Regions from separate parts of the Streptomyces sp. NPDC048291 genome, predicted to be linked through region 1. Evidence: riboswitches for the same ligand, from Rfam matches in the RefSeq annotation. Region 1 holds a riboswitch; each other region holds the start of a gene.
What was found. Region 1 has a riboswitch for cyclic di-AMP ahead of ACGF5O_RS14705 (M23 family metallopeptidase). Riboswitches for the same ligand answer to the same signal wherever they lie in the genome.

Region 1 (4,884 bases):
GCGGTTCGGGACCGCTTCCGCGAGCGAAGGGACGTACATGCCCATGGGTCACACGACCACGGCCGAGACAGGCTCCGGGGGCCTGGCAGCGACCGAGCACCGCTTGGCCAACGGTCTGCGCGTGGTGCTCTCCGAGGACCACCTGACCCCGGTCGCGGCGGTCTGCCTCTGGTACGACGTCGGTTCCCGGCACGAAGTCAAGGGCCGTACCGGCCTGGCTCACCTTTTCGAGCACCTGATGTTCCAGGGCTCCGCCCAGGTGAAGGGCAACGGCCACTTCGAGCTGGTCCAGGGCGCCGGCGGCTCGCTCAACGGCACCACGAGCTTCGAGCGCACCAACTACTTCGAGACCATGCCCACCCACCAGCTGGAGCTCGCGCTCTGGCTGGAGGCCGACCGCATGGGCTCGCTGCTCGCCGCCCTGGACGACGAGTCGATGGAGAACCAGCGGGACGTCGTCAAGAACGAGCGCCGCCAGCGCTACGACAACGTGCCCTACGGCACCGCCTTCGAGAAGCTCACCGCGCTCGCCTACCCGGAGGGCCACCCCTACCACCACACGCCGATCGGCTCGATGGCCGACCTGGACGCGGCCACCCTGGAGGACGCGCGCGCGTTCTTCCGCACCTACTACGCGCCGAACAACGCGGTGCTCTCCGTGGTCGGCGACATCGACCCGGAGCAGACCCTCGCCTGGGTCGAGAAGTACTTCGGTTCCATCCCGGCGCACGACGGCAAGCCCACCCCGCGCGACGGCTCGCTGCCCGAGATCATGGGCGAACAGCTGCGTGAGGTCGTCGTCGAGGAGGTCCCCGCGCGGGCGCTGATGGCCGCCTACCGGCTCCCGGAGGACGGCACGCGCGTCTCCGACGCGGCCGACCTGGCCCTCACCGTCCTCGGCGGCGGCGAGTCCTCCCGCCTCTACAACCGCCTGGTCCGGCGCGACCGTACGGCCGTCGCGGCCGGCTTCGGCCTGCTGCGGCTCGCCGGGGCGCCGTCGCTGGGGTGGCTGGACGTGAAGACCTCAGGCGACGTCGAGGTGCCGGTCATCGAGGCCGCCATCGACGAGGAGCTCGCCCGGTTCGCCGAAGAGGGCCCGACGCCCGAGGAGATGGAGCGCGCCCAGGCCCAGTTGGAGCGCGAGTGGCTGGACCGGCTCGGCACCGTCGCGGGCCGCGCGGACGAACTGTGCCGTTTCGCCGTCCTGTTCGGCGACCCGCAGCTCGCCCTGACCGCCGTCCAGCGGGTCCTGACGGTCACCTCGGAGGAGGTCCAGGAGGTCGCCAAGGCCCGCCTGCGCCCCGACAACCGCGCCGTGCTCGTCTACGAACCCAAGTCCCCGGAGACCGTCGCGGACGCCGACGTACCCGAGGACCCCGAGGCCGAGGCCACGGTCGAAGCCGGCGACAACGACGAGGAGACGGCCAAGTGACCGAGCTCGCCACCATGGACTTCCACTCCCAGCCGCAGCCGGGCGAGGCAAAGCCCTGGGCCTTCCCGGCCCCCGAGCGCGCCACCCTGGACAACGGCCTGACCGTGCTCCGCTGCCACCGCCCCGGCCAGCAGGTCGTCGCCGTCGAGGTGCTCCTGGACGCACCCCTGGACGCCGAACCTGCCGGCCTGGACGGCGTCGCCACCATCATGGCGCGCGCCCTCTCCGAGGGCACCGACAAGCACGCCGCCGAGGAGTACGCCGCCGAGCTGGAGCGGGCCGGCGCCACCCTCGACGCGCACGCCGACCACCCCGGCGTCCGCGTCAGCCTGGAGGTCCCCGCCTCCCGGCTCGCCAAGGGCCTCGGGCTGCTCTCCGACGCCCTCCGGGCCCCCGCGTTCGCCGAGAGCGAGGTCGAGCGGCTGGTCCGCAACCGCCTCGACGAGATCCCGCACGAGCTGGCCAACCCGAGCCGCCGGGCCGCCAAGGAGCTCTACCGGCAGCTCTTCCCGTCCAGCGCGCGGATGTCGCGTCCGCGCCAGGGCACCGAGGACACCGTCGAGAAGATCGACGCGGCCGCCGTCCGCGCCTTCTACGACCGGCACGTGCGCCCCGCCACGGCCACTGCGGTCGTCGTCGGCGACCTGACCGGCATCGACCTGGACGAGCTGCTCGGCGAGACCCTGGGCGCCTGGCGCGGCTCCACTGCGCAGCTCCGCCCGGTCCCGTCGGTGTCCGCGGACGACACCGGCCGGGTCGTCATCGTGGACCGCCCCGGCGCCGTCCAGACCCAGCTGCTCATCGGCCGCGTCGGCTCCGACCGGCACGACCGCGTCTGGCCCGCCCAGGTACTCGGCACCTACTGCCTGGGCGGCACCCTCACCTCCCGCCTGGACCGCGTCCTGCGCGAGGAGAAGGGCTACACCTACGGCGTCCGTTCCTTCGGGCAGGTCCTGCGGTCCGCGCCCGACGGCACCGGCGTCTCGATGCTCGCCATCAGCGGCTCCGTGGACACCCCGAACACCGGCCCGGCCCTGACCGACCTGTGGACGGTGCTGCGCACACTCGCCGCCGAGGGCCTCACGGACGCCGAGCGTGACGTGGCCGTGCAGAACCTCGTCGGGGTGGCGCCGCTCAAGTACGAGACGGCGGCGGCCGTCGCGGGCACCCTGGCCGACCAGGTCGAGCAGTACCTGCCCGACGACTTCCAGGCCACGCTCTACCGTCAACTCGCCAACACCGGCACCGTGGAGGCCACCGCGGCGGTCGTGAACGCCTTCCCGGTGGACCGCCTGGTGACCGTCCTCGTCGGGGACGCGGCGCAGATCAAGGAGCCCGTGGAGGCGCTCGGGATCGGCGAAGTCACGGTCGTCACCGCCGAGTAGCGGCACGCGCGTGTGCGGAGCCCTGGTGACCACCCGGTCACCAGGGCTCTGGAATGTCCGAATTGGGGCAGAGGTTGCCTGTCTGCCCTGTGGGATACGCGACAAAAGCAGTGATCCGTTTGAGCATTGAAGGCGGCCCCTCGTAGGTTCTTCCGGGCTGTCCGTCAGGCATCGCGCCGCGTCCGCGGCACCGGACAGCCATCGCCGAGTCCCCGTACGGCGCGAGCCAGGGGAGCCGGGGACCCACGCAGTCCCTGGGGTGAATCGGGTGCCCGCGCGTGTCGCGAGGGGGCCCGTAGGAGACCTTCCTGCTCCGAACCCGTCAGCTAACCCGGTAGGCGAGAGGGAAGGAAAGGACCAGCCTCTACATGGCGTTCATGTGCGCCTCCGGGAAGCACCGTCGTCCCGGCCGGGTGAAGCGCACCACCGCGCAGGCCGCCGGTATCGCGGCCCTCACCACCACGGGTGTCATCAGCACCGTCTCCGCCGCCCCGGCGCTCGCCGCGGAGAACTCCGTCGAGCAGACCGGCCTCACCCCCGTCATCACGATCAGCGACTCCGTCGCCGAGCAGATCGACGCCCAGGCCGCTGCCCAGAAGGCCGTCGCCGAGCGCAAGGCGGCCGAGGAGGCCGCCCGCAAGAAGGCCGCGGAACAGGCCAAGGCGGAGCGCGCGGCCGAGGTACGCGCCGCCCGGGCGGCCGAGCGCAAGCGCCTCAACACCTTCGTCGCGCCGATCAGCGACTCCTACGTCTCCACCGGCTACAAGACCGGCGGCTCCCTGTGGTCCTCCGGCACCCACACCGGCATCGACTTCCACGCCGCGAGCGGCACGGCCGTGCACGCGGTCGGCACCGGCACGGTCGTCTCCACCGGCTGGGGCGGGGCGTACGGCAACGAGATCGTCATCAAGATGGCCGACGGCATGTACACCCAGTACGGCCACCTCTCGTCCATCGGCGTCTCGGTGGGTCAGCAGGTCACCCCGGGCCAGCAGATCGGCCTCTCCGGCTCGACCGGCAACACGACCGGACCCCACCTCCACTTCGAGGCCCGCACGACCCCCGAGTACGGCTCCGACGTCGACCCGGTCGCCTACCTCCGCAAGCACGGCGTGAACGTCTGAGGGAGCTGGACGCGGGTCCGGCGCCGAGACCGACGTGGCGGTGCGGTGCGTCCGGTGCGGGTGCGCCGTGGCTGGTCGCGCAGTTCCCCGCGTCCTTTTTCAGGGGCGTCACGCGCAGCGCCCCTTTCAGGGGCGCGGGGAACTGCGCGGGCAACCCCCACGCACCCGGACCCGACCACCGTGCGACAACAACCCGTGAGATCTTCCGGAGCCCCGGCCCCCCACGCCGGGGCTTTCGCCGTTTTCGTGCCCCCGCTGTCCAAAATATATCCCTGGATTCCGGCCCCCCGTCGGAAATTGCGGCCCATTGCAATAGAGTCACGGAACGGACGCCACTCGGCGGCGTTTCACGGGGATTAAGGCGGAGGTCGGTCATGCGTATTCCGGCGCACTCGGTATGCACGGCGATCCGGGACGACATCGTCGCGGGTGTCTACGAGCGCGGCAGCCGGCTCACCGAGGAACTCCTGGCCCGCCGCTACGGGGTCTCGCGCGTCCCCGTCCGCGAGGCCCTGCGCACCCTGGAGGCCGAGGGCTTCGTGCTGACCCGCCGGCACGCGGGCGCGTGCGTGGCCGAACCGACCGAGCAGGAGGCCGCCGACCTGCTGGAGATGCGCATGCTCCTGGAGCCGCTCGGCGCCTCCCGGGCCGCCCAGCGCCGCACCGAGGCCCACCTCAAGGTGCTGCGCGGACTGGTCAGGCTGGGTCAGGAGCGGGCCAGGCGGGGCAACAGCGAGGACCTGCGCTCCCTGGGCGGCTGGTTCCACGAGACTCTTGCGCAGGCCTCCGGCAGCCATGCTCTGACCTCGACGCTCACCCAGCTGCGTCACAAGATCGCCTGGATGTACACCGTGGAGACGCCGGCCAACCCCGTGGAGTCCTGGACGGAGCACGGCGCCATCGTGGACGCGGTGGCGCGCGGCGACGCCGACCGCGCCCGGGC
Region 2 (4,884 bases), on a different contig from region 1:
CAGCGGGGGCGGGCCGGGGCCGACTTCGTGGTGCGGGAGCGGGAGCTCCTGGCGGAGCTGTGGAGCCGGCGGGAGCTGGTGCGGCCGGCCCTGGAGTACGCGGCGCGGACGGCTGCGCCGGGCGGGTGGCCGGGGCACGCCCCTTACGGGGCGGCGGTGCCGTATCCGGCCTATCCGGCCTATCCCGCCTACAACCCGTATCGGAGTTAGCGCTTCGGGCTGCGGAGGGTTCGGCACCGCCGGGCCGCGCCGTGGGGGCTGAGCGCCGTTGCGGCGGAAAAGAAGGAAGAACGAGGGCGCGGCAGCCGTCAGGCAGAGGCCGTCGTGAGTTGTGCCAGTTCCTTGTCCGTCAGCGTCAGGTCCGCCACGCCCAGCAGGGGCGGGAGCTGTTCGAGGGTACGGGCCGAGGCGATCGGGGCCGTGATGGTGGGCTGGGCCGCCAGCCAGGCCAGGGCGACCGTGGGGATCGGGGCCTCGTGGGCCGCGGCGATCTCGTCCAGGGCCGCAAGGACCCTCTGGCCGCGCTCCGACTCCGCGTACTGGGCGGCACGGCCCGCTCGCGCGCTGTCCACCGTCGTACCGGGGCGGTACTTGCCGGTGAGGAAACCGGAGGCCAGCGAGAAGTAGGGGACGGCCGCGAGGCCGGTGCGGGAGGCCAGGTCCTGCAACGGGCCCTCGTAGGTGTCGCGGGAGACCAGGTTGTAGTGGGGCTGGACGGCGACGTACCGGGCGAGGCCCTCGCGGTCGGAGAGGTCCAGGGACTCCTGGAGCCGCTCGGGCGTGATGTTGGACGCGGCGATGTGCCGGACCTTGCCCGCCCGCACCAGCTCGTCCAGCGCGCCGATGATCTCCTCGACCGGGATCTCGGGCTTGTCGAAATGCGTGTAGTACAGGTCGATGTGGTCGGTGCCGAGACGGCGCAGGGACGCGTCGGCGGCAGCCCTGATGTTGGCGGCGGACAGGCCGAGGTACTCGGGGTGCTGGCTGACCTTCGTCGCGATGACGACGTCGTCGCGGTTGCCGCGCGCCTTGACCCACTTGCCGATGATCGTCTCGGACTCGCCGCCCTTGTTGCCCTCGATCCACGCCGTGTACGAGTCGGCGGTGTCGACGAAGTTGCCGCCCGCGGCGGCGTACGCGTCGAGGACGGCGAAGGAGGTGGCCTCGTCGGCCGTCCAGCCGAAGACGTTGCCGCCGAGGGCGAGCGGGAAGACCTCGAGGTCGGAAGAGCCGAGTTTGCGAAGAGCAGTCATGCTCAACTTCAACACGGGCCGCCTGGAGACCCATCCCGTGTTTTACGAAGGTCTCGTAAAAGCGGAATCCACGGCTCGGGACACCGACGGCCCTGACGCCGGGGGGTTGCCGTCAGGGCCGCCGGGGGCCGGTGGGCGCGGTCCGAATCCGCGTCCGGTCGGGTCTCAGGTCAGGTCAGATCAGATCAGATCAGGTCGGGTCTCAGGCCGGCTCGGGTCAGGGGTTGAGGCCCTTGCCGCGCAGCCAGGTCATCGGGTCGATGGCGGTGGCCTGGCCGTTCGGGTGGACCTCCAGGTGGAGGTGCGGGCCGGTCACGTTGCCGGTGGCGCCGACGCGGCCGATGACGTCGCCGGTGGCGACCTTCTGGCCGACCTTGACGCCGATCGAGGACTGGTGGCAGAACCACAGCTCGGTGCCGTCGTCGAGGGTGATGATCGTGCGGTAGCCGTAGGAGCCGGCCCAGCCCGCCTCGGTGACCGTGCCGCTGTGCACGGCCTTGATCAGCGTGCCGGTGGGCGCGGCGAAGTCGAGGCCGGTGTGGTAGCCGGAGGACCACATCGAGCCGGCCTGGCCGAAGGTGCCGGTGATCGTGTACGAGACGACGGGCAGCGTGTACTGCTTGGCCAGCTCGGCGAGGCGGGCCTGCTCGGCCTTCTCCTTCGCGGAGGCCTCGGCCTTCTCCTTGGCGTCGGCGGCCTTGGCCGCGGCGGCCTGCTCCGCCTTGGCCTCGGCGTCCGCGGCCGCCTTGTCGGCGGCGGCGACGGCCTTGGCGCTGGCCTTGGTGTCGAGCTGGCTCTGCTGCTGCGCGGCCTGCGCGATGATCCGGCTGCGCAGCGCCTCGCCGGCGTCGGACGAGGAGGAGTCCGCGTCGGTGGCGGTCGTCGTGGTGACGCTGCTGAGCGCGGTCTGGGTGGCCTGGTGGCCGCCGCCCTCGCCGAGCAGGGCGTCGACCGAGGAGGGCAGGTCGGGCAGCGAGATGGAGACCGGCGGCTTGCCGGTGTTGGCGCTGGCCATGCCGCCCGCACCGACGGCGGCGATCACGCCGACGCCGAGAACCGTGGAGCTGCGGGCGAGCCCGCCGCCCTTCTGCTTGGCGACCCGGTGCCGGCCGCGTACCGCGGAGAGGGACTCCTCGGTGGGGTTCCACTCCTCGAAGGGGCCCTCCTCGGCGCGGTAGCCACCGTAGCCGAAGGTCTCCGGCGGACGCTGGCTGGGCACGAACGGGGCTGTAGGAGCAGGCGGGTTGGACGCCACGCGGGCGCACTCCTTTCCTTCCGCTGCCTACCGGGTTAGCTGACGGGTTCGGAGCGGGAAGGTCTCCTACGCGCGTATACCGGCCGTTTCGTACCCGGCGGTAGCCGTGCGATTCACCCCAAGGTGGTGGTTCCCCGGTTCCCTTGCGGGATTCGGCGCGTGCGCACGGAGCCGTCGCGGGTGACGGCTGGGACGACCGCGCTGCGTTATCGAACGTTAATAGACACGGCTACCAGATTCCAAGCAGTTCGTCTTGATCATTAAGCTTTCAAAGCTTGGACTTACCTGCCACGACCGGTCAAAAACGGTCGAGTCGGCGGTGCACGCTGCTCAGCTCAGGAGTCACACAGGTTTTGATGGTGACTCAGTTGTTATGCGCAGGGCGGTCGCCCGGACACCCAACGTGACCGCGCGCCGCTCAGGGCCGCCGTACGGCGAGCAGCGCCATGTCGTCCGTCATGCCGCCGCCGGTGTGCCGGCGTACTTCGGCCGCGAGCCGGTCCACCAGAGGGCCGGGGGCGGTGACGGTACGGCCGGCCAGCCGCCGCTCCGGGTCGTAGAAGCGGCCGTGCGCGTCCCGCGCCTCGGAGAGGCCGTCGGTGTGCAGCAGCAGCGTGGCCCCGCTCGGGAACCCGTACTCGGCCGCCCGGTCGGGCCACGTCCCCAGCTCGCCCATCCCGAGCGGCAGCGCGGCCTCCGGCGCCCGCAGCGGGCGCACCTCGCCGTCGCCGAGCAGCAGCAGGGGCGGCGGATGACCGCGGTTGACGATCCGGAGCGTGCCGCCTCCGTGCGGGAGTTCGGCGAGTACGGCGGTGGTGAACCCCTCGTCGGCGGCGATGCCGCCGCGCCTGCCGCCCTCGCGCACCAACGCCCGCTCCAGCCGCCCGGCGACCGCCTCCAGCGTGACCTCCTGCTCGGCGGCCTCCCGGAACGCGCCGATGAGCACGGCGACGGCGGCGACCGCGCCCATCCCCTTGCCGCGCACGTCGCCGACGACCAGCCGCACGCCGTACGGGGTGTCCTGGACGGCGTACAGGTCGCCGCCGATGAGGGTGCCCTCCTGGGCCGCCTGGTAGCGGGCGGCGATCTCGAAGCCGCCGATCCGCTCGGTGGGCTCGGGCAGCACGGCCCGCTGGGCGGCCTCGGCGACCTCGCGGGCGGAGGCGAGGCGCTGGTCGCCGATCCGGACGATCCGGTTGATGCCGGCGGCGAGGACGGCGACGGTGGCCACCGTGACGATCTCGGTGACGGCGTCGGCGTCCGGGACAACCGCCGACCGCGCGTGCACGGCGTAGGTGGCGAGGAGCGCGGCCAGGCCCGTGAGGAGGGTGGTGCGCAGGGAGGCGAGCGGCGCGGCGATCAGCGGGGCGGCCGTGAAGAAGGGGGCCGCGGTGAAGACCGCGGGGGTGAGCACGTCGTAGCAGACGCCCGTGCAGATCAGCAGCGCGGGCAGGAAGCGGGCGAGGGTGCGGGCGGACACGGGGCCGCGCTGCTCCGCCTCTCCACGGCCCACCACACGACCCCCCTGATGCACCACGTGTTCGACGTGCTCGACGTGCCTGACGTATTCGATGGGTTCGATGCCTGTCCGTCCAGGTTTGCGGCTGTGAGCGGGCGAAGCGAATGGTGTGGGCCGGGCGGATGACTACGGACGGGTCCGGAGAGGAACCTGCGCCCGGACATGACTCAGGGCCGGAATCCTCGAATCGGATTCCGGCCCTGGGTTTCAGTAGCGGGGACAGGATTTGAACCTGCGACCTCTGGGTTATGAGCCCAGCGAGCTACCGAGCTGCTCCACCCCGCGTCGGTGAAACCAGCATACGCCATCGGAAGAGGTGAAGTCACACGGGTTACTTCCGGTGGACGCCTCAGGTCAGCTCAGGTCAGGTCTGCTCAGGTCAGCAGGTGCCCGTTGGGCGCCTTCGCCTCCCCCTCGTACTCTCCGAGCACCAGCACCGCCACCCCGGCCTCCCGCAGCGCCCCCGTCCCGTCGGCCGCCGTCACGAACGTGTCCGGCTCGCGCCATGCCGTCACCACCCGTCGTACCCCGGCCCGGAGGATCAGTTCGGCGCAGGGGTGCGGGCGGGAGGCGCGGTGGGTGCAGGGTTCGAGGCTGGTGTAGACCGTGGCCGCGGCCAGCCGGGGGTCGTCCGCGGGGATCTTGGCCAGGGCCGCCTCCTCCGCGTGGACCACGGGGTCGCCGGCCTCCCGGGAGTGGCCGCGGGCCAGCTCCGTGCCGTCGGCCGCGACGACCACCGCACCCACGCTGAACGCGGTCCGGGAGGGCGGGCACTCGGCCGCCAGCTCACAGGCGAGCCGCAGCCAGTGCCGGTCCGCGGCGGACGCCGACCCGCCGGTGCCGGGGATACCGGGGGT
Region 3 (4,884 bases), on a different contig from region 1:
CGACCGACAGCGCCGCCGTCGCCGTCATCCCCATCGGGAACACCGTCGCCCAGCGGCGCACGTCGTAACGCGGCCGGGGCCACGCCACCTCCGCGGCCAGCAGGACGGCGTACCAGGCCAGGTCCAGGACCAGCAGCCCCACCGTCACCACGCGCAGGACGCCCCGGTCGTCGTCGTTCCACAGGTACAGCCGCGCGCTGTCGGCCGCCAGCAGCCGCGCCCCGGCCAGCGCGGAGATCGCGAGCGCGCCGCCCGCCACCCACTGGTCACCGGGCCCCCGGGCGATCTGCCGCCACTCGAACCGGGGCACGGCGAGCCCGTACATCGCCAGCCCCAGCCAGAACAGGACCAGCGAGAGGTGCGCGAGCCACGCCGTCGTCAGGGCCGCCGCCAGCGTCGCTCCGAGCACGGCGGGCCCCTGGGTGGCCACACAGGCAAGGAACACCGCTCCCGGCATCCGCGGCCTCCAGTGCCGCACGACGACGACCAGCAACGGCAGCCACAGCACCACCGACAGCGCCAGCAGGGCCTCGGCGGGGCTCTGCCACCCGAGCGCCGAGAACCGCGTCCCCAGCACCGCCGTCGCCGCCACCGCGGTGAGCGCGCCCGGCGTCCGCGCCTCCCGCGCCCACCGCCGGCGATCCCGCGCCAGCCGTACGACGAAGTCCGCCGCCAGCGCCGCCCACATCACGCAGGCGAGCGCCAGCGCCACCCGGGACACGGTCTCCGCCCCCACCAGGTGCAGCCCCACCGACAGGATGCCGGTGGCCATCACGGCGGCCCCGGCCGCCGGCGGACGCTGCGCCCACCAGGCGCGGAGGGGTGAAATGCCGGACATGCCCCTGATGCTAGGGAGAGCCGGCCGCAGTACGAACGGGGCACGCGCGCGTGTCACGAACGATGCACGCGCGCGTGCGGCCCGAAACCCGCGCGCCGGTGCGCCGAGGCGTGCGGGGGAGCGGGTGGAGCGTGCGGAGAAGCGGATGGGGAAGCGGATGGGGGCGCCCGGGGGACGGCGGGCGCCCCGTGGGATCAGGCCGGGCGCACCACGCTGTGGATGATCGACTCGCCGCCGTAGTAGATCGACTCCTCGCGGACGTAGGCGCCGGGCTTGGGGGCGTGGATCATCATGCCGTTGCCGATGTAGATGCCGACGTGGCTGACGTCGTCGTAGAAGAAGACCAGGTCGCCGGGCTGGGCGTCGGCGAGGGGGACGGTGGTGCCGGCGTTCACCTGGTCGTAGGTGGTGCGCGGCAGGGAGACGCCCGCGGCCTTCCAGGCGGCCTGGGAGAGCCCGGAGCAGTCGTAGGAGCCGGGGCCGGTGGCGCCCCAGACGTACGGCTTGCCGATCTGCGCGCGGGCGAAGGCGATCGCCTTGGCGGCCTTCGTGGCGTAGGCGGAGTCCGAGCCGGAGCTGGAACCCGAGCCGGAAGAGGAGCCGCTGGACGACGACGAGGATGACGAGGATGACGAGGACGACGCCGCCTGGTCGGCCGCCGCGGCCTGCTGCTTCGCCAGCTCGGCCGCCTTGCGGTCCGCCGCCTCCTGCTGCCGCTTCTCGATCGCCGCCAGCCGGGCCTTCTCCGCGGCCGTCAGCTGGGACAGCAGCTCCCGCGCGGAGGCCAGCTTCGTCTGCACGGTGGTCTTGGCGGTCTTGAGGTCGTCCTGCGTCTCGGTGAGCGTCTCGAGGCTCTGGGAGGCCTCCTGCCGCTTCTTCATGGTCGCGGACTGCTCGGTGACGTAGTCGTCGACCGCGCCCTTCTGGCGCGAGGTCAGGCGGCTCATCAGCTGGTCCTGGTCGAAGTAGTCCTGGGGACTGTCCGCGAGCAGGAAGGTCGCCGTGTCGGGGACGCTCGCCCCGGTCCGGTACTGGGCCGCCGCGAACGAACCCAGTTCCTCACGCGCCTTGTTGAGCCGGTCCGTGCGCCGGGCGACGTCGTCGAGCAGGGTGTCGACCTGCTTGCGCTGCCTGCCGGTCCGCTCCTTGGCCGCGTTGTACTTCTCGGTCGCCGACTCCGCCTGCCGGTAGAGGGAGTCGACCTTCTTCTCGACCTCCTCCAGGCTCGGCTTGCCGTCGTCGGAGGGCGCGGCCTCGGCCGTCTGGGAGAACAGGGCCATGGAGGTGAGGGCGGCGGTGGCCAGGGCGGGGGTGCGTATGCCTGCCGCGCGTGTTCCTGACGGCCGGGACTTGCGGTGCGACGCCAACGGGGGCGACTCCTTCCAGCGTTCCGCCTACCGAGTTAGCTGTCGGGTTCGGGCGGGTGGTTCGGAAGGGTTGCCCTACGGTCCGTTCTCCGGTGGGGAGTCGGGACCGATTCACCCCAAGGTCGGTGTGGGTCCCCGGCTCCGGGTGCGCGGCGGCACTCCGGACTCGGCGGAGGCCGTGCGGCCCGGCGACGTTCGCCGGTGGGGGTCGTACGGCCTGCCCGGCACGCTAGCCAACTCGTGTGGTCCCTGTGAAGTTTGATGTGCGATATGCCCGATACATTTTCGTGACCTTGGTGTTGCGGTGCGCTCCGGCGATGCGATTAGGGGCGTTATGGGTGACTTGCCCGACGGTGGCGGAGGGTTCGAGGCGGGTGTTCGTTGCTGCGTGACGCGCGTCGACCGGCCGTGACGGAGCGGATCTGTTCGGTGACCGGGGCGAGTTTTCGGGGCGGCGGCCGGTTGTCGGTGGGGCGCCCTAGACTCGGAGAGCGATGAGCAGCCTCTTTGACGACAGCTTCCTGGCGAACCTCCAGGCCCCCCGCGGCCATGACGAGGAACCTCCGCCGCCGCCCGAGGACGAGCACGCTCCGGAGTCGATTCCGGACGATCTGTTCGGCGGGAAGTTCGACGTGCCCCCGGACCGGGACGCCTACTACCGCGACGGCGCCGCCCGCCCGGCCCTGGACCCGGCCGCCCTCCTGGAGGGGCTGAACGACAACCAGCGGGCGGCCGTCGTGCACGCCGGCTCCCCGCTGCTCATCGTGGCCGGCGCCGGTTCCGGCAAGACGCGCGTGCTCACCCACCGCATCGCCCACCTGCTCGGCGCGCGCCAGGTGCACCCGGGCCAGATCCTCGCGATCACCTTCACCAACAAGGCCGCGGGCGAGATGAAGGAGCGCGTCGAGCACCTCGTCGGCCCGCGCGCGAACGCGATGTGGGTGATGACCTTCCACAGCGCCTGCGTGCGGATCCTGCGCAGGGAGAGCAAGAAGCTCGGCTTCACCTCCTCCTTCTCGATCTACGACGCGGCCGACTCCAAGCGCCTGATGGCCCTGGTCTGCCGGGACCTGGACCTCGACCCCAAGCGGTTCCCGCCGAAGTCGTTCAGCGCCCAGGTCAGCAACCTCAAGAACGAGCTGGTCGACGAGGAGGACTTCGCCGCCCGCGCGAGCGACGGCTTCGAGAAGACCCTCGCCCAGGCCTACGCCATGTACCAGTCGCGGCTGCGCGAGGCGAACGCCCTCGACTTCGACGACCTGATCATGACGACGGTCAACCTGCTGCGCGCCTTCCCGGACGTCGCCGAGCACTACCGCCGCCGCTTCCGGCACGTCCTGGTCGACGAGTACCAGGACACCAACCACGCCCAGTACGCCCTCGTGCGCGAGCTGGTCGGCACCGGCGAGCCCGACCTGCCCCCCGCCGAGCTCTGCGTCGTCGGTGACGCCGACCAGTCGATCTACGCCTTCCGGGGCGCGACGATCCGCAACATCCTCCAGTTCGAGGAGGACTACCCGAACGCGACGACGATCCTCCTGGAGCAGAACTACCGCTCCACGCAGACGATCCTGAGCGCCGCCAACGCGGTCATCGAGCGCAACGTGTCCCGCCGCCCGAAGAACCTGTGGACCAACGCGGGCGCGGGCGCCCGGATCACCGGCTACGTCGCCGACACCGAGCACGACGAGGCGCAGTTCGTCGCCGAGGAGATAGACCGTCTGACGGACGCGGGCGAGGCGAAGGCGGGCGATGTCGCCGTCTTCTACCGCACCAACGCGCAGTCCCGTGTCTTCGAGGAGATCTTCATCCGGGTCGGCCTGCCCTACAAGGTGGTCGGCGGCGTCCGCTTCTACGAGCGCAAGGAGGTCCGGGACGTCCTGGCCTACCTGCGGGTGCTCGCCAACCCGGAGGACTCCGTCCCGCTCCGGCGCATCCTCAACGTCCCCAAGCGCGGAATCGGCGACCGCGCGGAGGCGATGATCGACGCCCTCGCCCAGCGCGAGAAGATCAGCTTCCCGCAGGCACTCAGGCGCGTCGACGAGGCGTACGGCATGGCCGCGCGCTCGACGAACGCGGTCAAGCGGTTCAACACGCTGATGGAGGACCTCCGTACGGTCGTGGAGTCCGGCGCCGGACCCGCCACGGTCCTGGAGGCGATCTACGAACGCACCGGATACCTGGCCGAGTTGCAGAACTCCACGGACCCGCAGGACGAGACCCGCATCGAGAACCTCCAGGAACTCGCCTCCGTGGCGCTGGAGTTCGAGCAGGAGTCCGGCGAGGGCGAGGAGTCCGGCGGGCTCGCCGACTTCCTGGAGCGGGTGGCCCTGGTCGCCGACTCCGACCAGATCCCCGACGACGACGAGAACGGCGACGGCGTCATCACCCTGATGACCCTGCACACCGCCAAGGGCCTCGAATTCCCGGTGGTGTTCCTGACCGGCATGGAGGACGGCGTCTTCCCGCACATGCGTGCCCTCGGCCAGACCAAGGAGCTGGAGGAGGAACGCCGGCTCGCCTACGTCGGCATCACGCGCGCGCGGGAGCGGCTGTACCTCACGCGGTCGGCGATGCGCAGCGCCTGGGGCCAGCCGTCGTACAACCCGGCCTCGCGCTTCCTGGAGGAGATCCCGGGCGCGTATCTGGAGTGGAAGCGGACCGGGGCGATGGCACCGG
Region 4 (4,884 bases), on a different contig from region 1:
CGTGCCGGGCCTGATCGTCAAGTTCGGCGACTATCCGCTGCATCACGGCGGGGTCGGCGCGATTCGCAGTCTGGGCCGCCTGGGCGTTCCCATGTACGCGATCACCGAGGACGCGTACACGCCGGCGGCTTCGTCCCGTTACCTCAAACGGGCGTTCGTGTGGCCGACGACAGGCGCCGAGGAACCGGACCATCTCGTCGAGGGACTGCTGCGCATCGGCCGCCGCATCGGCCGTCCGACCGTGCTGATCCCCACCGACGAGGAGGCCGCGGTCCTGATCGCCGAGCACCAGGACGCGCTCGGCGACCGTTTCCTCTTCCCGCGCGTGGACCCGGAACTGCCCCGCCGGCTGGCGAGCAAACAGGGCCTGCACGAACTGTGCGTGGAGCACGGCATCCCGAGCCCGGCCGCCGCCTTCCCCGACTCGTACGACGAGATCGCCGACTTCGCGGAGAAGGCCCGCTTCCCGATCGTCGCCAAGAACCGCGAGGCGTTCGTCCGGCGCAAGCAGCCCGCCGTCAACGGAACGACGCGGATCGCCACCCGGGAGGGGCTGCTCACCCTCGCCCGTGACTGGGGCACCCATCCGGGTGTCATCCTCCAGGAGTACCTCCCGAGGGAGGAGGCCGAGGACTGGATCGTGCACGCGTACTTCGACGCCGACTCCAATCCGTGCGCCCTGTTCACAGGGGTCAAGGTCCGCTCCTGGCCGCCGCACGCCGGCATGACCGCGAACGCGTACGTCGTCGACAACCCGGAACTCGCCGACCTTGCCGCGCGTTTCATCAAGCAGATCGGCTTCACCGGCGTCATCGACCTCGACCTGCGCTTCGACCGGCGGGACGGGCAGTACAAGCTGCTCGACTTCAATCCGCGCATGGGCGCCCAGTTCCGGCTCTTCGAGAGCGAGTCGGGGGTGGACGTCGTCCGCGCCATGCATCTGGACCTGACCGGGCGCCGCGTTCCGGAGGGGGAGCAGCGCGCCGGCCACCGTTACGTGGTGGAGAACATCGACCTGCCCGCCCTCCTCGCCTACCGCCGCAGCGGCTACACGACACCGCACGCACCGAAGCGGCCGAGCGGGACCGAGCTGGCCTGGCTGGCGGGCGACGACCCGCTGCCGTTCGTCACCATGCTCGCCCGCTTCGTGCGCCCGGGCGCGAAGCACCTCTACCAGCTGTGGCGCACCAACCGCCGTGGTTCCAGCGCCGCCATGAAGTAGGCACAGTTCTCGGGCATCTCGGAAAACATCACGCCCGCCACCGACAGCGGCCCCATCACGGAGGCGGCGGGCGCCACTTGAGGCCGAAACGCACAGTGAGTCCCAGGGCCGCGCTGTCCGTATTCTCTGATCATGGTCGCACCCTCCCCGTACTCACTGATCGCCACCGACCTGGACGGCACGCTGCTGCGCGGCGACGACACCTTCTCGGAACGGTCGCTGGCCGCGCTCGGGCGAGCGGGCCGGGCCGGTGCCCGCCACCTCGTGGTGACCGGCCGTCCGGCCCCGAGAGTGCGCCCGCTCCTCGACGACCTCGGCTGCACGGGACTCGCGGTCTGCGGTCAGGGCGCGCAGGTGTACGACGCCGGGTCGAACCGGCTGCTGTGGTCGGTCACCCTGGACCGGGAACTGGCGGAGACCGCACTCGGCAAGATCGAGGCCGAGATCGGCCAGGTGTACGCGGCGGTCGACCAGGACGGCGTGGACGGGCTCACGCTCATCGAGCCGGGCTATCTGATGCCCCACCCCACGCTGCCCGCGCTGCGCGTCGCCCGGCGCGACGACCTGTGGTGCGCGCCCATCAGCAAGGTGCTGCTGCGCCACCACACCCTGTCCGACGACGAACTGGCGGCGACGGCCCGCTCGGTGGTCGGATCGCTGGCGACGGTCACGATGTCGGGCCCGGGAACCGTCGAACTGCAGCCGTGCGGGGTGACCAAGGCGACCGGGCTCGCGCTGGCCGCCGACCGTCTGGGGCTGAGCCCCGAACAGGCCATCGCCTTCGGTGACATGCCCAACGACATCCCGATGTTCGAGTGGGCGGCCCACGGGGTGGCGATGGCCGACGCCCACCCCGAACTCAGGGCGGTGGCCGACGAGATCACCACGTCGAACGAGGACGACGGCATCGCCGTCGTCCTCGAAAGACTCTTCGACTGACGTAGGACGTCGAAGGCACCTCGGCGGGACGCCGAAGGGACGTCGACGGGACTTCGGTCAGTACGCGCCGTGGACGTTGTCGATCGAGCCGTACCGCGCGGCCGCGTAGTTGCAGGCGGCGGTGATGTTCGCGACCGGGTCGTAGACGTCGAACGACGTGCCGTCCACGTGGTAGGTCTTGAACGTCGGGTCGATCACCTGGAGCAGGCCCTTGGACGGGATGCCCTTGGCCGCGTTGGAGTCCCAGAGGTTGATGGCCTGCGGGTTGCCGGAGGACTCCCGGATGACGTTGCGGTAGATGCCGTTGTAGGTGCCCGGGATGTTCTTCTCCCGCATGATCGCGAGGGACTCGCGGATCCAGCCGTCGAGGTTGTTCGGGTACCCGGCGAGGGTCGTCGAGGCCGTCGTGGTGGAGGAGCCGGCGGCGGACGCGGCCGTCGCCCCGATGAGCGGCAGGGCGAGTACGGCGGCACCGGTGCCGACGACGGCGAGGGTGCGGACGATGCGGTTACGGCGGGGACGGTGGTGCTGAGCGACAGCAGGCATGGCGAAGTTCCTCTCCGTCGCCTGCGAGGTGAGCTGTCGGGTTCGGGCCCGGGGAGTGCCCGGCCGCACCGCCCGAAGGCGATGCGACTTCACCCCTAGCCGTTCCGGAACGACGTCTGTTCTGTGACGTCGGCCGCCCGGTCCGGCGACTTACCTGGGTCCCCCGCTCCTGCCAAGCGAATGAACTCGTTGATGGGTCACTACGGGCGGCGGCAGGATTCGGCGTCCGCCCGGCGAGCCGGAACGTATGCGAGAGCACATGTCCGGAACAAGAGGCTGATTCACACAACATGCTGATTGACCTTGATCTGTGCCGTATGGGGCACTTGATCCTTTGCTGTTGCCAACCCTCAACTGGCCTACAGGGAAAGGAGGGAAGGGTCGCCTGGCGGCCTCTGTGGCCCCAGGGTCCACGTGACCTACTTCACGAATCCGCAATAACGGCAAATTGGGACATGTGGGATTCGCGGAATCCGGCCTTTTCCTGGTTCGAGGGAATAGCGTCTCGCTCGTATTCGTTCGGATTGCCTCCCTGGGGGTAATCAATGCGAATAATTATTGAGATTAGTCCGTATTGTCGGTTTTTGCGGCGACGCGTGCATGCTGCTCATCGGGTTCAACGGGGTGGCCGGGACGGTCGGTTGGCGAGTCCGGGTGTCGGGGGCGCGCGTGATTCTCGTCACGTCGGTCGAAGGGGGGTGTCGGGGAATCGGAGTCCGGTGCGCGTGTCCACCGTGAGGGCGGAACCTCCCCTGCGGTGCCCGTCGTTGACTTGGTGGACGCCCGAGCGTCACGCGCGCGGTCGGGAGAACGCGGATCGGGGAGGTCGTCGTGCATGCTCTCGCGGAGGAAGGGTGTACGGACGGGTGCGCCCGGGCAGGTGACGTCGGTCCGGGGGAGCGGGGTCGATCGCGGGCGGCGGTCGTCCGGAGAGCCCGGTGCGGGGTCCGGTTCGGGACACGGCCCGGGCCTCGGTTCGGGACAACTGCCCGCACTTCCTGTTAAGTCATTGGATGTCAGGTCGTATCAGCTGATCAAAAACATAACGGTCGTGATCCGATAGCGCCCGGGGTGTAACCGTGGGCGCTATCGGTGATCGAAACCTGACCGGATACGCTGACTTGAGTGATGGCAGCGACCTATCGACAAACCGTGTAATCGCCAGTAGACACCAGCAGACAGGAGACCCCTCGTGACCGTCGTCGGGCCGTTCGGGCTGAGCGTGCGGGACCAGGCTCTGGAAGCCGATGTCCAGGCCGGATTGACGGCTGTCGAGGAGGGCTTGCTAGAAGCCACCAAGAGCGAGGTCCCGTTCATCACGGAGGCGGCGCAGCACCTCGTGCGGGCCGGGGGGAAGCGGTTCCGCCCGCTGCTGGTGATGCTCGCCGCGCAGTTCGGTGACCCGTACGCACCCGGTGTCGTGCCGTCGGCCGTCGTCGTCGAGCTCACCCACCTGGCCACGCTGTACCACGACGACGTCATGGACGAGGCCGCCGTGCGGCGCGGTGTCGACAGCGCCAACACCCGCTGGGGCAATTCGCTCGCCGTCCTCACCGGAGACTTCCTCTTCGCCCGGGCCTCCCAGATCCTCGCCGACCTCGGACCCGAGGCGGTCCGGGTCCAGGCCCTCGCGTTCGAGCGGCTGGTGACCGGTCAGATCCTGGAGACGGCAGGCCCGTCGGACGGCCGTGACCCGGTCGAGCACTACCTCGACGTGCTCAGTGGCAAGACCGGCTCGCTGGTCGCGGTCTCCTGCCGCTTCGGAGCCATGCTGTCCGGTGCCGACGAGACGGTCGTCGACGTCCTCACCCAGTACGGCGAACGGCTCGGTGTCGCCTTCCAGCTCGCCGACGACGTGCTGGACATCGCCTCCGACTCGCGCGAGTCCGGCAAGACCCCGGGGACGGACCTCCGTGAGGGCGTGCCCACGCTTCCGGTGCTGCGGCTGCGGGAGCGGGCGGCCCGGCTGGGGCTGGCCGAGGACATCGCCCTGTGCGAGCTGCTGGACTCCGACCTCACGGACGACGCGCGGCACGCGGAGGCCCTGACGGCGCTGCGGGCGCATCCGGCGCTTGAGCAGGCCCGCCGGGACGCGGTCCGGTACGCGGAGGAGGCGCGGGCCGCGCTGGGTCCGCTGCCGGAGTGCGACCCGAAGACGGCGCTGGTCGAGCTGTGCG

Region 2: another riboswitch for cyclic di-AMP. It lies ahead of ACGF5O_RS16785 (M23 family metallopeptidase); the one in region 1 lies ahead of ACGF5O_RS14705 (M23 family metallopeptidase).
Region 3: another riboswitch for cyclic di-AMP. It lies ahead of ACGF5O_RS43300 (NlpC/P60 family protein); the one in region 1 lies ahead of ACGF5O_RS14705 (M23 family metallopeptidase).
Region 4: another riboswitch for cyclic di-AMP. It lies ahead of ACGF5O_RS40325 (transglycosylase SLT domain-containing protein); the one in region 1 lies ahead of ACGF5O_RS14705 (M23 family metallopeptidase).

The regions. Positions count from the first base shown of each region.
Region 1 is NZ_JBICZC010000005.1:175,727-180,610, forward strand. It holds gene ACGF5O_RS14695 (M16 family metallopeptidase) at 38-1,432, shown strand; gene ACGF5O_RS14700 (M16 family metallopeptidase) at 1,429-2,817, shown strand; cyclic di-AMP (ydaO/yuaA leader) riboswitch at 3,010-3,173, shown strand; gene ACGF5O_RS14705 (M23 family metallopeptidase) at 3,186-3,941, shown strand; gene ACGF5O_RS14710 (GntR family transcriptional regulator) at 4,316-4,884, shown strand, end outside.
Region 2 is NZ_JBICZC010000006.1:20,724-25,607, forward strand. It holds gene ACGF5O_RS16775 (PrsW family intramembrane metalloprotease) at 1-210, shown strand, start outside; gene ACGF5O_RS16780 (aldo/keto reductase) at 309-1,253, opposite strand; gene ACGF5O_RS16785 (M23 family metallopeptidase) at 1,471-2,508, opposite strand; cyclic di-AMP (ydaO/yuaA leader) riboswitch at 2,516-2,676, opposite strand; gene ACGF5O_RS16790 (PP2C family protein-serine/threonine phosphatase) at 2,927-4,024, opposite strand; tRNA gene ACGF5O_RS16795 (tRNA-Met) at 4,239-4,312, opposite strand; gene ACGF5O_RS16800 (dihydrofolate reductase family protein) at 4,402-4,884, opposite strand, start outside.
Region 3 is NZ_JBICZC010000020.1:91,191-96,074, forward strand. It holds gene ACGF5O_RS43295 (tellurite resistance/C4-dicarboxylate transporter family protein) at 1-838, opposite strand, end outside; gene ACGF5O_RS43300 (NlpC/P60 family protein) at 1,033-2,205, opposite strand; cyclic di-AMP (ydaO/yuaA leader) riboswitch at 2,213-2,387, opposite strand; gene pcrA (DNA helicase PcrA) at 2,700-4,884, shown strand, end outside.
Region 4 is NZ_JBICZC010000017.1:213,747-218,630, forward strand. It holds gene ACGF5O_RS40315 (ATP-grasp domain-containing protein) at 1-1,222, shown strand, start outside; gene ACGF5O_RS40320 (HAD family hydrolase) at 1,355-2,161, shown strand; gene ACGF5O_RS40325 (transglycosylase SLT domain-containing protein) at 2,219-2,707, opposite strand; cyclic di-AMP (ydaO/yuaA leader) riboswitch at 2,713-2,909, opposite strand; gene ACGF5O_RS40330 (polyprenyl synthetase family protein) at 3,900-4,884, shown strand, end outside.